DNA from 4 places in the Pseudoalteromonas espejiana DSM 9414 genome. Region 3 is predicted to be linked to each of the others. Evidence: predicted binding sites of a transcription regulator. Region 3 holds the regulator's gene; each other region holds the start of a gene.

Region 1 (3,217 bases), 1.0 Mb from region 3:
TTAATTTTACCTGCCTTAACACAGTCGTTAAGGCCTTCTAAAATATCAAGCATGCTGGCTTGTTGTTGCTCAGTATTTACATCGCTAAAGGTTAGTTTGCCAGGCCACTGCCTACCAAAATGCGGAGTAGAGCGATTAGGCCAATGTAACTGATATAAATCTATATAATCGGTTTGTAGGCGTTTGAGCGAGTTATCTACGGCTTCTATTACTGCGCTGCGCGTTATATCGTTGCCATCACGCACCCACGATAAGCCATTCCCCGCTATTTTTGTAGCAAGAACTATCTCACCACGTTTTTGTGTATTTCGGCTAAGCCAATCACCAATTATTTGCTCTGTTTTACCGTAAGTGTCAGGTGAGGGAGGGACTGCATACATTTCGGCGGTATCAATAAAGTTAACACCTTGCTCAAGTGCGTAGGCTATTTGCTCATCGGCATCTTGTTGGGTATTTTGCTTACCCCATGTCATGCTACCTAAGCATACTCGTGAAACATCTACACCACTGCTGCCTAGTGGACTGTATTGCATGTTAAATCCTTAAATTATGTAAGATCTTGAGAGTGGCTAATTAACGCCGTTAATAAGGGCTCAGAAATAGCGGCTTTTTGGCCCGTTTTAAAGTCAAACATTACCACCAAAGAAGACCCTGTCGTTGTTACAGCTTGCTGAGCATGGCTAAATACAGAGTAATTCATTACAAAGCGATCGGTTTTTATATCTGAAATAGTAATCCCTACAGTGAGAGTATCGGGAAAGGTAACAGGGCGTTTATAGCGAATGTTATTTTCGCTTATTACTGGGCCAATACCGCCCGGTTTTATGGTATCAAATAGGTTTGTTTTATTTAAAAAGTCGATGCGGGCAATTTCAAAATAGCGCAAGTATACAACGTTGTTTACGTGTTGCAGGGCGTCCATATCGGCCCACGCTACTGTGATGTCGGTATGGATAGGGTGTTTATCTTTGAACCTTTGCATGCATTTATACTCTTAGATTTAAATAAGTTAGGTTATCAATATGGTGTTTGTAGCTCAAGGTAATTAATACCATGTTTTTTTATAAGATGATTGTACCTATTTAAATTTAAGTCTACAGTTAAATTACACAGACAAAACACACACGAGAACACACATGCAAAATATAATTAATTGGGCTTTGGCCAGTTTAGTTTTTATAGCGTCTTTTGCTTGCTACGCAATGGGTAATGCGTCGGGTGGTATTATGCTACTAGCTGGAGGGTTTTTATTGGAGTTTGCTTTTTGGCTTCACTGCTTTAAAAAAGTAAAGCCGTTTAAGCTTCCCTTTTAGCCATTGGCGCTTGCTAATTTAAAGTGGTTCCATATAATGGCTGTATAAATAAACAGTTGTTGTGTGGTGATGAAAAAGTTTATTCATATCGACATGGACTGCTTTTATGCAGCAGTTGAGATGCGCGATAATCCTAAGCTTGCAAGCGTCCCTTTAGCCATTGGCGGTAATAGCCGCCGAGGTGTGCTTTCTACAGCAAACTATATAGCCCGAGAGTACGGCGTACGCTCGGCTATGTCTAACTACCACGCTAAACAGTTATGCCCAGACCTAGTAATAGTGCCTGGTCGTATGGCTGTTTATAAAGAAATATCACACCAAATACGCGCGGTATTTAAGCGCTATACCAACTTAATAGAGCCGCTTTCACTTGATGAAGCCTACCTAGATGTAACCAACAGCACAGCATGTAAAGGCAGTGCAACATTAATTGCCCAGCAAATTAGAGCCGATATTTATAACGATACCGGCCTTACAGCCTCTGCAGGTGTGGCACCCATTAAATTTATTGCCAAAATAGCCAGTGATGAAAACAAACCCAATGGCCAGTTTGTTGTTTTACCCGATGAAGTAGATGCTTTTTTAAATAATTTACCGCTTGGAAAAATCCCTGGAGTAGGCAAAGTAACCTTAGAAAAACTTAATTTAAAAGGGCTATACACAGGTAAGGATGTGCGGGATAAAGGCGTAAATTGGATGCAGCAGCATGTAGGTAATTTTGGTGCATCGCTTTATCAAAAATGTGCAGGTGAATATATTGGCGCAGTTTCTACAGAGCGAGTACGTAAGTCGCTAAGTGTGGAGCATACCTACGAATACAATAAAAATAGTTTGCAGGAATGCTTAGAACAGTTACCAAAATTGTTAGAAGAATTAACCACTCGCCTTAATAAGCAGCAGTTACAAAATAGAATTAATAAACTGAGTGTAAAAGTGAAGTTTGCCAATTTTGTGGTGACTAGTGCCGATCAGGCGCATCATCAGTTAAATACCGATATTTTTACCGAGTTATTAACTAAAGCGTATCAGCGTGGTATGCAACAACCTGTACGCCTTTTAGGTATTGGGGTTGGCGTAAAAAATGAGCCTAATTTGAATCTGCAATTGAGTATTCTTGATTAGCACGTATTTTTTACTGTAACACCAAGTTGCCAGAGCAAAATTAGCTTATCGCAGCTGGCTGGTTTTGTGTTTTTATATCGACGATAATAGGCACTTATGTTTTTAACAGGAGCTTATTTATGGCATATCCTCAAGCAATTGCTGCACTTACTTTAAGTGCAAGCCTTGACTCTTCTTCTCACGATGCACTTATTATTATTAGTGATGACTTTTCTCAGTTAGCTAATAATTCACTAAGCGATGCTATAAACGCACAAGCTAAAGTAGACTCTCGTATTGGTAAGCAAGTTACCTTTTTAGTTATTGAAAATACACGCGTTATTCTTGCGCCAACAGGCCCATTAAACCGAGATTACGATGATGTTCGCCGCTACTTTGATGCAGCTAAACTAGCTATAAATGAAGCTAAAGCGTCGGGTAGTGTTAGCCCTGCTATTTACTTACCAAACTTACATGCTGATGAACGTTACCAAAATGCACTAGAGGTTGCTTATTTAGGCGCATGCCAAGCTTTATGGCAACCACTTGAAGCCCGTGAATATCACGGCGAAAGCATTGAGCCAATTACGCAAATTGGTTTAATTGACGCAAGTGAGCAAACAGTAAAAGCGGTTAACGCGATTGCTGCAGGCCAATATGCTGCGCGTGATTTATGTGGTACTGAACCAGAGCGTATGGCGCCTCCTCGTTTTGCCGATTACTGCGTGGAGCTTTTTAAAGGCTCAAACGTTAGTGTTGACGTAATTGACGACATAGACTTAATTGATAAAAACTACCCAATG
Region 2 (3,217 bases), 1.9 Mb from region 3:
TTTTTTCTTGCAAATGCTAGCGGTAGCCCTCCTAAAATTGCTAAAGATTTAGATGGGTGGCCTAAGAAAGAGTCAATAAGTGATAGCAAAACAAGTGCTGGGATGGACCGCACCGATGATATTAAGAAGGCTATTTATCAATCACTTAAAATTGGGACAAACCTAAAAGGTGATTCTAGATTAAAAACAGCTATAATATCTAATCTTCCAGCATATAGACATGGGGGTGAGTACGTCACCCCTTTTACTGATATGATGTGGGGTCTTGAGAAGGATTTTAAAACGATCGATGGACACGAGGCAATACTTTCTAAAGATCTTAGAAGAGCCTTCGACTTTATAATCACTTTAGAAGAACCTATTTTACGCGACATGAAAATATGAAATTACCAAATCATGAGACTAGAGAATATAGTGGTGTAGTCCTTGAGAGAATGAAACACCTTCCTCCAGGTGGAAAAATGGGCGACTTGCCTGAACACTTGCAACACGCAAGTTTTATCCGCACGGGGGAAAAAAAAACAGGTGGTCCGAATATGCGCTTGATTCGATTGGAGGAGCACAAACCATCTCTTACTGTTACTGCTTATATATTTAACAAGTTCGTACACCCGAAACAGGATAGGTACGTAACTCCCAGAGAGGCTGCTGTACTCCAAGACTTTCCAATAGATTATGAATTCAAAGGTACACTAGGGCAAATTCATAAGCAGATCGGAAATGCTGTCCCCGTAGGTTTAGCAAAGGAACTTGCTAAAGAAGTAGCTAAATATTTTGAACGCTTAAACCTTGGTGGAAAAATAAAAATTGCTTCTTACTTTACCGGTGCAGGAGGGCTTGATTTAGGTTTCGAACAAGCCTCCGACAACATAGTTGAATTTGAAACTTGCTTCACAAGTGATATAGAAAAGTGGGCTGAAGCGACTATAAAACACAACAGACCTGAATGGAATTTCCACCGTGAAGATATAACGGAACTTTGCCCTTCGACTGTGATTAGGGCTGTAGGGAAAGCCCCAGATGTAATTATAGGAGGCCCCCCATGTCAGCCTTTCAGTGTTGCAGGTAAGCAAAAGGCGACAAATGACCCTCTTGGCGTACTTTACAGAGACTATATAAGGCATGTCGATGCTCTAAAACCCGAAATAGTAGTAATGGAGAACGTTTACGGTCTTGCACAAGTGAAAAGTGCAAATATGATTGAAGAGATATATAAATCTTTTCATGATATTGGTTACGACGTAACACATAGAGAGTTAATGGCTGCTGACTACGGAGTTCCTCAGAAAAGACGAAGGCTATTTTTTGTAGCGGCCAAGAATCTTCATTATTTTCAATACCCTCAACCGACTCACTGCGAAACAGAAAACCTATTAGGTCTACCTTTATATAGAGGTGCAGGTGAGGCGATACTTGCTCTTCCAGAACCGAGTATTAGAGACTAGTTGGAGTACCTGATTAAGTAATTATAAGTATCCCTTTATTGTGGCCTAATTAAGCTTCGATGAGGGGAAACTCTAAAAAATCAATCCCCCAACCTAGAACTCCCCCTATGCATTCTTATCGACTGTGTAACGACACCCTCAACACAATACTCGTCGGTTGCCTTTATTTTAACTGGCTTATAATCTGGGCTAGCGGACACGAGCTGGTTGTTCTTCATATCTGCTATTTTGCATATAAATAGACCGTTGTAGCACGCTACGATGACATCATAATGTTTAACATCTTGAGCCCTATCGATTATCAGTATATCTCCATCGTATATCCCTACGCCCTCCATACTTCGACCACTGGCACGGCCGATAAATGTGGAGTCTTTGATAAAAGTAGAGTCAAGCGTATTTTCTAAGTCTGTGAGTTGAGGCCCAATTTGGGCGTTTTCTGTGAGCATAGTGGGCTTCAAGAATTTTAGTTTGGAGTAAGGGTATAATACCAAAGAGCTGTATATATATACAGCTTTTGGCATTTATTAAATACCAGCAACTAAAAGTAAACTGACTTGCAGGTGACCATAAAGTGCAATTGTCGGACTGAGCTATCCACATAAAAATAATTACGTTACATATTTTTTATAGTTAGACATAAGCTATATCGCGCAAGTAAGTTTATAAGTTATCGTTTTTAATGAAAAGTAACTTTATTATAAATATTTTATAATACTAATGTTGTTTTATTACCTTTTTTTGGTACAATATTTAAGTTCATTATTTGAACTTATTTTAAATTTAAACGGATGATAAATTATGAAATATAAATATTTTGCAGCCTTTTTGCTTGGATTTAGTATGTGCTCTCACGCACAATTCGAAAACTCATTACCTCTTAAAGACTTTGTGTTTACTCCTTCCCAAATTGATAGCCTGGAAATTCTAACTCAAGAATCAATAAACCATCTTGAGCTTGAGGATATGAATGTAAAAAATGAAATCAATTTTGGTGGCGACAATACACACACAATTAAGTTTAATGACGACGAATTCAAGACCAACCTTACCTTTGGCCACAATGATCCAGATCTGACAACAAAAGAACTGTATGTAACTGATATTACACACCTGAATAATAAAATATATTCCATTTTTTTAAAAAGCCCTTCCCGTAAATGGGACTTCAATTTAACCTATTTACACGATACTCCATTCAAAGATGAAATTGGCGATATGGAGCTTCTAATTAATGGCACTAAATACCAATACATTATAGAAATCGATAAAAGCTGGACCGTTAAAAGCGCCAAAAAATATGCTATTGTTGATGAAAATATAAAGCTAGAAAATGATACTTATGAAGTACCTGAAAGTGTAAAAGTTAACATCCCTTACAGTCTTGATTTTAGGCCCGATAGCTCTATAAGTTCCAAAGCAGTTAACGGATGGACGGTTAAATACCCTTTAAATCCTGAAAATGCGGTTAAATTAAATCATTCAGTTCAAATACTCTGGCTTGTGCACCCTTCAATAGCCAAGGTTATGAGAGATTACAAATTTAGGAGCCGTTACCCTATTCCTGTTTTAAAAGACGTACAGAACATGTTTGTGAACGAAAAATTTGTTACAGGTGAAGCACCTAATTTTATACCTTTTGTTTATTCTACTGCTTATGAGAAAGTTGCTACTTCTGGTGGTAACTCTAACTTAAGATACGCATACAGCCTCCCACCAAGCGACGTATGCGGTTCGAGCTGCCCTACTGACTACAAAACAATCCTAGAACG
Region 3 (3,217 bases):
TTTTAACTGCAAAATCGGGTACCCACCAAGAGTGAATAACGTCATCTGAGGTCATTAAAAAACGTACTTTTTGATTTATTGGCAGCACTAAAGGTTTATCAACCTCAAGTAAATAATTAGGATTTTTATTGGCAAGGTTGGCTATTTCATCTTGGGGGGTAGACAAAATAGAGTAAAACTCTACATCTTCGCCCATATATTCGTAATGCCATTTCCACTGCGAACCGGTAATTTTAATGGTTAAATCGGCCTTGCTAGCATCTTCCATTGCAATAAGTGTTTTAGTGGCAGGGATTGCCATGGCAATTAAAATAACAAATGGAATGGCAGTCCAAAGTATTTCTACTTTAGTACTTTCATGAAACTGGGCAGGTACTGCCCCTTTAGATTTACGATGATGAATCAGTGCCCAAAACATAATTGCGAACACTATCACCCCAATCACACAACATATTAAAAATATGGTCATGTGCAGCTGATATACATTATTGCTTATATCGGTTACGCCCTTGCGCATATTGTATTGGCTATTGGCCATTACATGCTGTGGAAACACAATCAATATAAGCCACAAGGTAGAGGTCAGTTTACCCATGTGACGGCTCCTTTGATGCTATTGCTAATGCAAAGCGAAGAGGCATACGGCTTAAACGCCTATTCGTTATTTTTATTATTTAACCAACCTAATTTGTTTTGATTGGTATAGCTGCGCCAACAAAGAATGTGTATTTGTGTGTTCTCAAAACCGAAAAGCTGTGAGTTATTGTTAGCCCAGCAAATTAATAATTAGCTAAAAAACATACAACAAGCAAGTTTTAGTATAAAAAACAAACAAGTTATATTTTAAAATAAGTTTTAATTACGCCAGCTTAAACACAAGTTAATTGCTAAATAGCGAGTAAAACTAGGGGGTGTATCATATAAAAGAGGAGTTAAGTGCGAGTGCAAAAAAGTTTACAGCTTAAATAACTTTATGGCTGCTTTAGTATTACTAAAAGGTGGGTTTTAAAACAAAAATGCACACTAACAAGTGTGCATTTGTAAATTTATTGCTTAATGTGGCCTAAATTACATCCAATCGGCGTTTCTTATTACGCCTACGGCTAAGCCTTCAATATTAAACGACTCATTTTCAAGGTCTACTTCTATTGGCGTAAACTCTTCATTTTCGGCGTGTAATAATACTTTGCGACCTGCTTTTTCTAGGCGTTTTACGGTTACATCTTCATCAACTCGTGCAACCACAACTTGGCCGTTTTCAGCCGTTTGAGTACGGTGTACAGCTAGTAAGTCGCCGTCCATAATGCCTATGTCTTTCATGCTCATACCGTTTACACGCAGTAAAAAATCGGCTGCTGGTTTAAACATTAAAGGGTCAATTTTACAATGGCTCTCCACGTGTTCTTGCGCCAAAATAGGAGAACCCGCCGCAACACGGCCTATAAGTGGTAAGCCTAATTGCTCAGGCTCTTCTTCTTCAATTAACTGAATCCCACGGCTTGCGCCAGGTTTCATTTTAATTACGCCCTTTTTAGCAAGCGCTTTGAGATGCTCTTCGGCAGCATTGGCACTTTTAAAGCCTAGTGTTTGTGCGATTTCGGCACGTGTAGGAGGCATACCAGTATCTTTAATAAAAACTTTTATTAGTTCGAGTATTTGAGCTTGGCGTTTCGTTAATGGTCGCATACAACTGGTTTTCCATACAGTACATTTAACTGTGAGTATATACAGTTAAATAAAAATCGCAAATTTAAATTGTGTTTTAAATAGCTAAACTAAATACATATGTGTACATTTTAGGTAATTATAAAATTTGCATATTTAAAATGCTATAAACAAGGTTTTAATTCAAAGGAGTAGTTATGAGTATTTGGCACCAACCCATTACATTAGAGCTTTGCAAACAATTAGATGAAGGAATAAGCGGTCAAGGCACTTTAATGAAAACCATGGGGATAGAAATAACCGAAATAGGCGACGATTACCTAGTTGCCACTATGCCTGCAATTCCTGAGCACCATAACCCAATGGGAATGGTACACGGCGGCGCTAATGTAGTACTTGCCGAAACGGTTGCTAGTTATGCTGCCAATTTTGTCATTGATTTTACAAAGTTTTACTGTGTAGGGCAGGAAATTAGTGCAAGCCATTTAAAAGCGTCACGCAATGGGACGTTAACAGCAACGGCTCGTGCATTTCATATTGGTAAACGCAGTTCGGTTTGGGAAATAAAAATTACTAATAGCCGCAACGAGCTTTGCTGCGTATCAAAAATGACCGCAGCAGTGGTTGAGCGAAAGTAATAGCTTACTTATCAATCGGGTAAATTGTAATTTCCATACCTGCGCCAATTGCAGATATACGTAGTAATGTATCTGCATGTAGGGCTTGGTTAAAACACTTTGGTGATGTGCCCGACTCAAAGCCAATATCAAACGTTCTTCGCGAGCAACTAAGCCACTGTTTTAGCGCATTGCGCGAGCACGATTCTATTAGTTCACATAAGTGGTTAATTGCTTTATCTGGCGTGCTTATATCGCCCGCAGCTTCAATACGCGCCAATTGACGATATTCGTCTTTGTCATAATGCAAAACCATCGCGTTTTTCTTTAAGTCAGCCACTAAAACACTAATATCTTGTTTAGACTCAAGCTCCAGATCTACATTTAAAAATTGAATTTCTGACATTGTCTGCTTTTTACCCTCTTATAGTTTCACCGCAAACTTTAACGCAGTTTTACTTTTATACCAAATCAACTAAGCAGTAATCCTTACTTAATCCTCATAAACTCACTTTTTAATGCTTTTGGCACCTAACTTGCTCTTTTTAACAGAGCGAGCTTAAACGCTTAATAATGCGAATCAATAATGAAATTTATACACACTTTGTGTAAGTAACGGTTTTTAAGGAGAGCTAAAATGGTAGATCATGGTCCGCAAATTAAAAACGACGATCAGTACGATGCACTTCGCGATGAGGGCATGAGCAAACAAAAAGCCGCACGTATTGCCAATAGTAATACTCATAAAACAGCGGTAAAGGGCGGCAAAGCCTCTCAGTATGAGCAACGCACAAAAAAGCAGTTATACGATAAAGCAAAAGAAGTGGGTATTAGCGGGCGCTCTAAAATGAGCAAACAAGAGCTAATAAATGCCCTGCGTGAAAGCTAACATTAGCTAAAATCTATTGATGTAATTAAAGCCTCATATTTATAAA
Region 4 (3,217 bases), 1.3 Mb from region 3:
ACCAATTACGTCGTTTTTTGCTATTGCTTGGCCTTTTTTAACTTTTATTTTGTTTAAGTGGCCAAAGCGGGTAACTAAGCCATTTTTGTGCTCAAGCTCTATAAAGTTACCATAGCCACCATTTCTACCAGCGCGAAGTACAACAGCATCGGCAGGGGCAAATATTTCGGTTTTATGCCAACCTGCTAAATCAACACCTTTGTGAAAAGCACGGCGGTTATTCATTGGGTCTTTACGCAAGCCAAAATTGCTAGAAATATAATATTTAGCGGCGGGTAGGGGGAGTGAGTTTGGCAGCTCAGTTAAAAAGCTTTCAAGGTTATTAAGCACTAAAAGCTTATCGGCAATAGCTAAAAATTGACTCGGGATTTTTGTTTCATCAAATACGTCTAATGGGCCACCTTGTGCGGCTGTTTGCGTGCCTAGTGCTAGGTGCTGCTCTAATGCCGACTCAAGTCCTGCACCTTTAAGCATGGCTAAAATAGCATTATGGCGCACATTGATTTGCTCATCTATAAGAGCAAAATTTTGCTCGTAAAACTTATTTAAACGCTCATAGCGAGCAGCAAATGTGGTTGGGGTAATTAATGCAGCGTGTTTATTTTTTGGGTTTTCATCAACAAGTGGCTCATGAAACTCGCCTTTGTCTTCATTAATTGGTGAATCAAGTTGCTCTTCAAGCTTTATAGTGTCTTTGCTGATTGAAGCCGGTAGTGACTCTATCATGCCTTGAAGTAACGCTTGCTTTTGCTCAAGTACAGCAAGTTGCTCTAATTGCTTTGCGTGAAGCGCTTTTTGCTGCGAAACTTGTTTTTGCCATACATGTTGTTTATCAATTTGGCTTTGTTCTATGTCGGTAATTTTATTAGTTTGGCTATATACGCGAAAACTAGAAATACCCACCCAAGTAATAGTGGCTAAAACAAGCAGTACTACGCTAACCTGAAACCAAGGCGCCAAAATAACATGCTTAACTTCACCATTTTGGCGTATAAGCAGCTGACGGGCTGGGAAAAATTTTTGATAAAAAGACTTAATAAATACTGACATGGCACATAAACACTCGCTATTAACCGGATTAATGTATCAATTTCAGTTTAAAAAGCCAGAAAAAATTTGTAACTGTTCAAAAATTAATAAAAAAGGGCTGCTATTTATAGCAACCCTTATTTAAATTAGTTGGCGCTTAGCCAGCTTGCTGCTCGTCTGTGTCTTTAATGGGCGCTACGTTATCGGCTTTTTTAGCCTTAGCAGGCGCTTTTGCAGTGGGCTCTTTTGCCCCTTTTAGTACTGCCATGAAATCATCTTTACTTTTTGCAATTTCAAGTGCTAATGATTCAACTTGTTGTTCGCTCAATGGTACATCTACTTTTTCCAGCATTACCTCAAGCGATTCTGCTATATCGAGCATTTTGTCATAGGCATCCGCTTCTTTTTTAGTAGTAAACGTCATTCGCTCAACTCCGTTTCGTTCTACAACATATTTAACAACAACAGCCATGATCTCTCCTGCTTGATTGCGTGGTAATGTGGTTACTAACCCGTAGGTTACTGTTTTTATATACAGTAAAGGTTTGAGCTTTAATTTGCAAGTAATTAGCGCTACTTTTTAGCTTGTCTTAAATTTGACAAAAAAGCGTAACTTTACTTTAGTTAAGCAATCACTAGTAGTACCAGCTGCATTTTAGGATTTCGGAGTTAAGTGATAATGCACTTGGGAATAATTTAAGTGATTTTGGCTGTTCCTTATTTATAAATATTTCCTAAGTAAAACTCAAATAAGAAATGTTTTAGTACCAAATTGTTAATTGGTTAACAGGCTTTGGTATAAACAACAATAAGGAAAAACCAAATGAAAACTTTACTATCTCTACTTATTATTAGCTTTTTAAGCTTTAGTGCTTTTACTCACGCTAACCCACCTCTTGAAAAGCCATCTGTAGAAATGCCACAAGCACCAACAATAAGTATTAATGATGCTGATACCGATATGCTCGCAAAACTACCAGGCATTGGTAAGAAAAAAGCCCAAGCAATTGTTGATTACAGAACTAATAATGGTGATTTTACTGATGTGAGTGATTTAGCAAATGTAAAAGGCATAGGAGAAAAGTTAGTGGCAAAACTAGCAGACAAAGTATCTTTATAAAATGCAGGGCGCTACGCGCCCTGTGAATATTGTTTAATTGCCTCAGGCAAATACTTTTTAGCAAAGTTTATTTCAATAGGTGTTGTTAAAAGCGGATAGCAAAGGCCGCCAATGATTAAAAAGGGAATTAACGTCCACCCTGTAAAAACAGTGAATATTAAAAATAAAGGACTAAGCAGTAAAAGCTTTATTATTCGTAATAACACGCGATCGGTAGGGGGTAACATACTTAACGCAATGGCTATTACAGCTTGTCTTTGCCTAACCTTTAAGTGCTTAAGTTCTGGTAGTTGGCTAGTAAAAAATGTAAACATACTAAATAGACTTTTTAATTAATAAACGCGTAGTTACTATTACAAACAATGTAACAGTAAATAAAGCAAAAATTATCTCCATCCATGCAGGCATACTTAAACCGACGAACTGCCAATCAATATTGCCACAATCACCCGTTGCTTGAAAAAAGCTTGGGACCCACTCATGAAGAGGCATAAAAGCAGGGAAGTTAGGTTCAAACTCGCAACTAAAAGCAAATGGGTCTGTGGTTGTTTGCATATCAATATGTTCGCGGGCAATTAGGTAACCCCAAACACTGGATACTCCCCACACTAAATAAGCAACAGGGCGTGCAATTTTACTTTGCGGTTTTGCAGCGCCAATCACACCTGCGCCTAATAAACCTAATACGGCTGTGCGTTGATAAATACACATAATGCACGGCGCTAGGCCCATTTGGTATTGAAAAAACAGTGCGGTAACTTCTAATAAAAACACAATGCCAGTAAATAATAGCCATGGCGTACGTTGAGTAGGAAGGTGTGCTAGCCAGTTCATAAAAAATCCGCATTTAAATAAGACGTTAAATTATGTACTAGGATAAAGTAAGCGGCAACAAAAAGGAAAAAAAAGCTACCGAAGTCACTTTTTTCGAGTCGAAACTAATGAGTATTAATGCTCAAACATGGTGATGCCCAAAGGGGGAGGTATTAGTTTCTGCGTGTGTCATTAAGTAAAAGTACAAGAATAGTGTGTTTGTAATATCAAGTTTAGCTACTTATATCGTTTTGA

Evidence for each region. The regulator LexA, encoded in region 3, represses DNA repair genes until DNA is damaged. The targets are predictions, from matches to a motif close to TACTGTATNNNNATACAGTA.
Region 1: a site for LexA is predicted at 1,352-1,371, ahead of dinB (DNA polymerase IV). Genes of this name have one in related genera too.
Region 2: a site for LexA is predicted at 1,942-1,961, ahead of PESP_RS07620 (LexA family protein). Genes of this name have one in related genera too.
Region 4: a site for LexA is predicted at 1,550-1,569, ahead of PESP_RS05060 (YebG family protein). Genes of this name have one in related genera too.

What each region holds. Positions count from the first base shown of each region.
Region 1 covers NZ_CP011028.1:830,379-833,595, forward strand. Annotated here, with positions in the region: gene PESP_RS03805 (aldo/keto reductase) at 1-533, opposite strand, end outside; gene PESP_RS03810 (acyl-CoA thioesterase) at 548-982, opposite strand; gene dinB (DNA polymerase IV) at 1,383-2,435, shown strand; gene PESP_RS03820 (M17 family metallopeptidase) at 2,555-3,217, shown strand, end outside.
Region 2 covers NZ_CP011028.1:1,658,845-1,662,061, reverse strand. Annotated here, with positions in the region: gene PESP_RS07630 (hypothetical protein) at 1-384, shown strand, start outside; gene PESP_RS07625 (DNA cytosine methyltransferase) at 381-1,445, shown strand; gene PESP_RS07620 (LexA family protein) at 1,526-1,894, opposite strand; gene PESP_RS07615 (zinc metalloprotease) at 2,247-3,217, shown strand, end outside.
Region 3 covers NZ_CP011028.1:3,515,148-3,518,364, forward strand. Annotated here, with positions in the region: gene coxB (cytochrome c oxidase subunit II) at 1-595, opposite strand, end outside; gene lexA (transcriptional repressor LexA) at 1,069-1,686, opposite strand; gene PESP_RS16005 (PaaI family thioesterase) at 1,863-2,303, shown strand; gene PESP_RS16010 (hypothetical protein) at 2,308-2,688, opposite strand; gene PESP_RS16015 (DUF7218 family protein) at 2,920-3,171, shown strand.
Region 4 covers NZ_CP011028.1:1,103,610-1,106,826, forward strand. Annotated here, with positions in the region: gene PESP_RS05055 (M23 family metallopeptidase) at 1-1,050, opposite strand, end outside; gene PESP_RS05060 (YebG family protein) at 1,187-1,501, opposite strand; gene PESP_RS05065 (ComEA family DNA-binding protein) at 1,853-2,149, shown strand; gene PESP_RS20575 (DUF6170 family protein) at 2,161-2,463, opposite strand; gene dsbB (disulfide bond formation protein DsbB) at 2,465-2,983, opposite strand.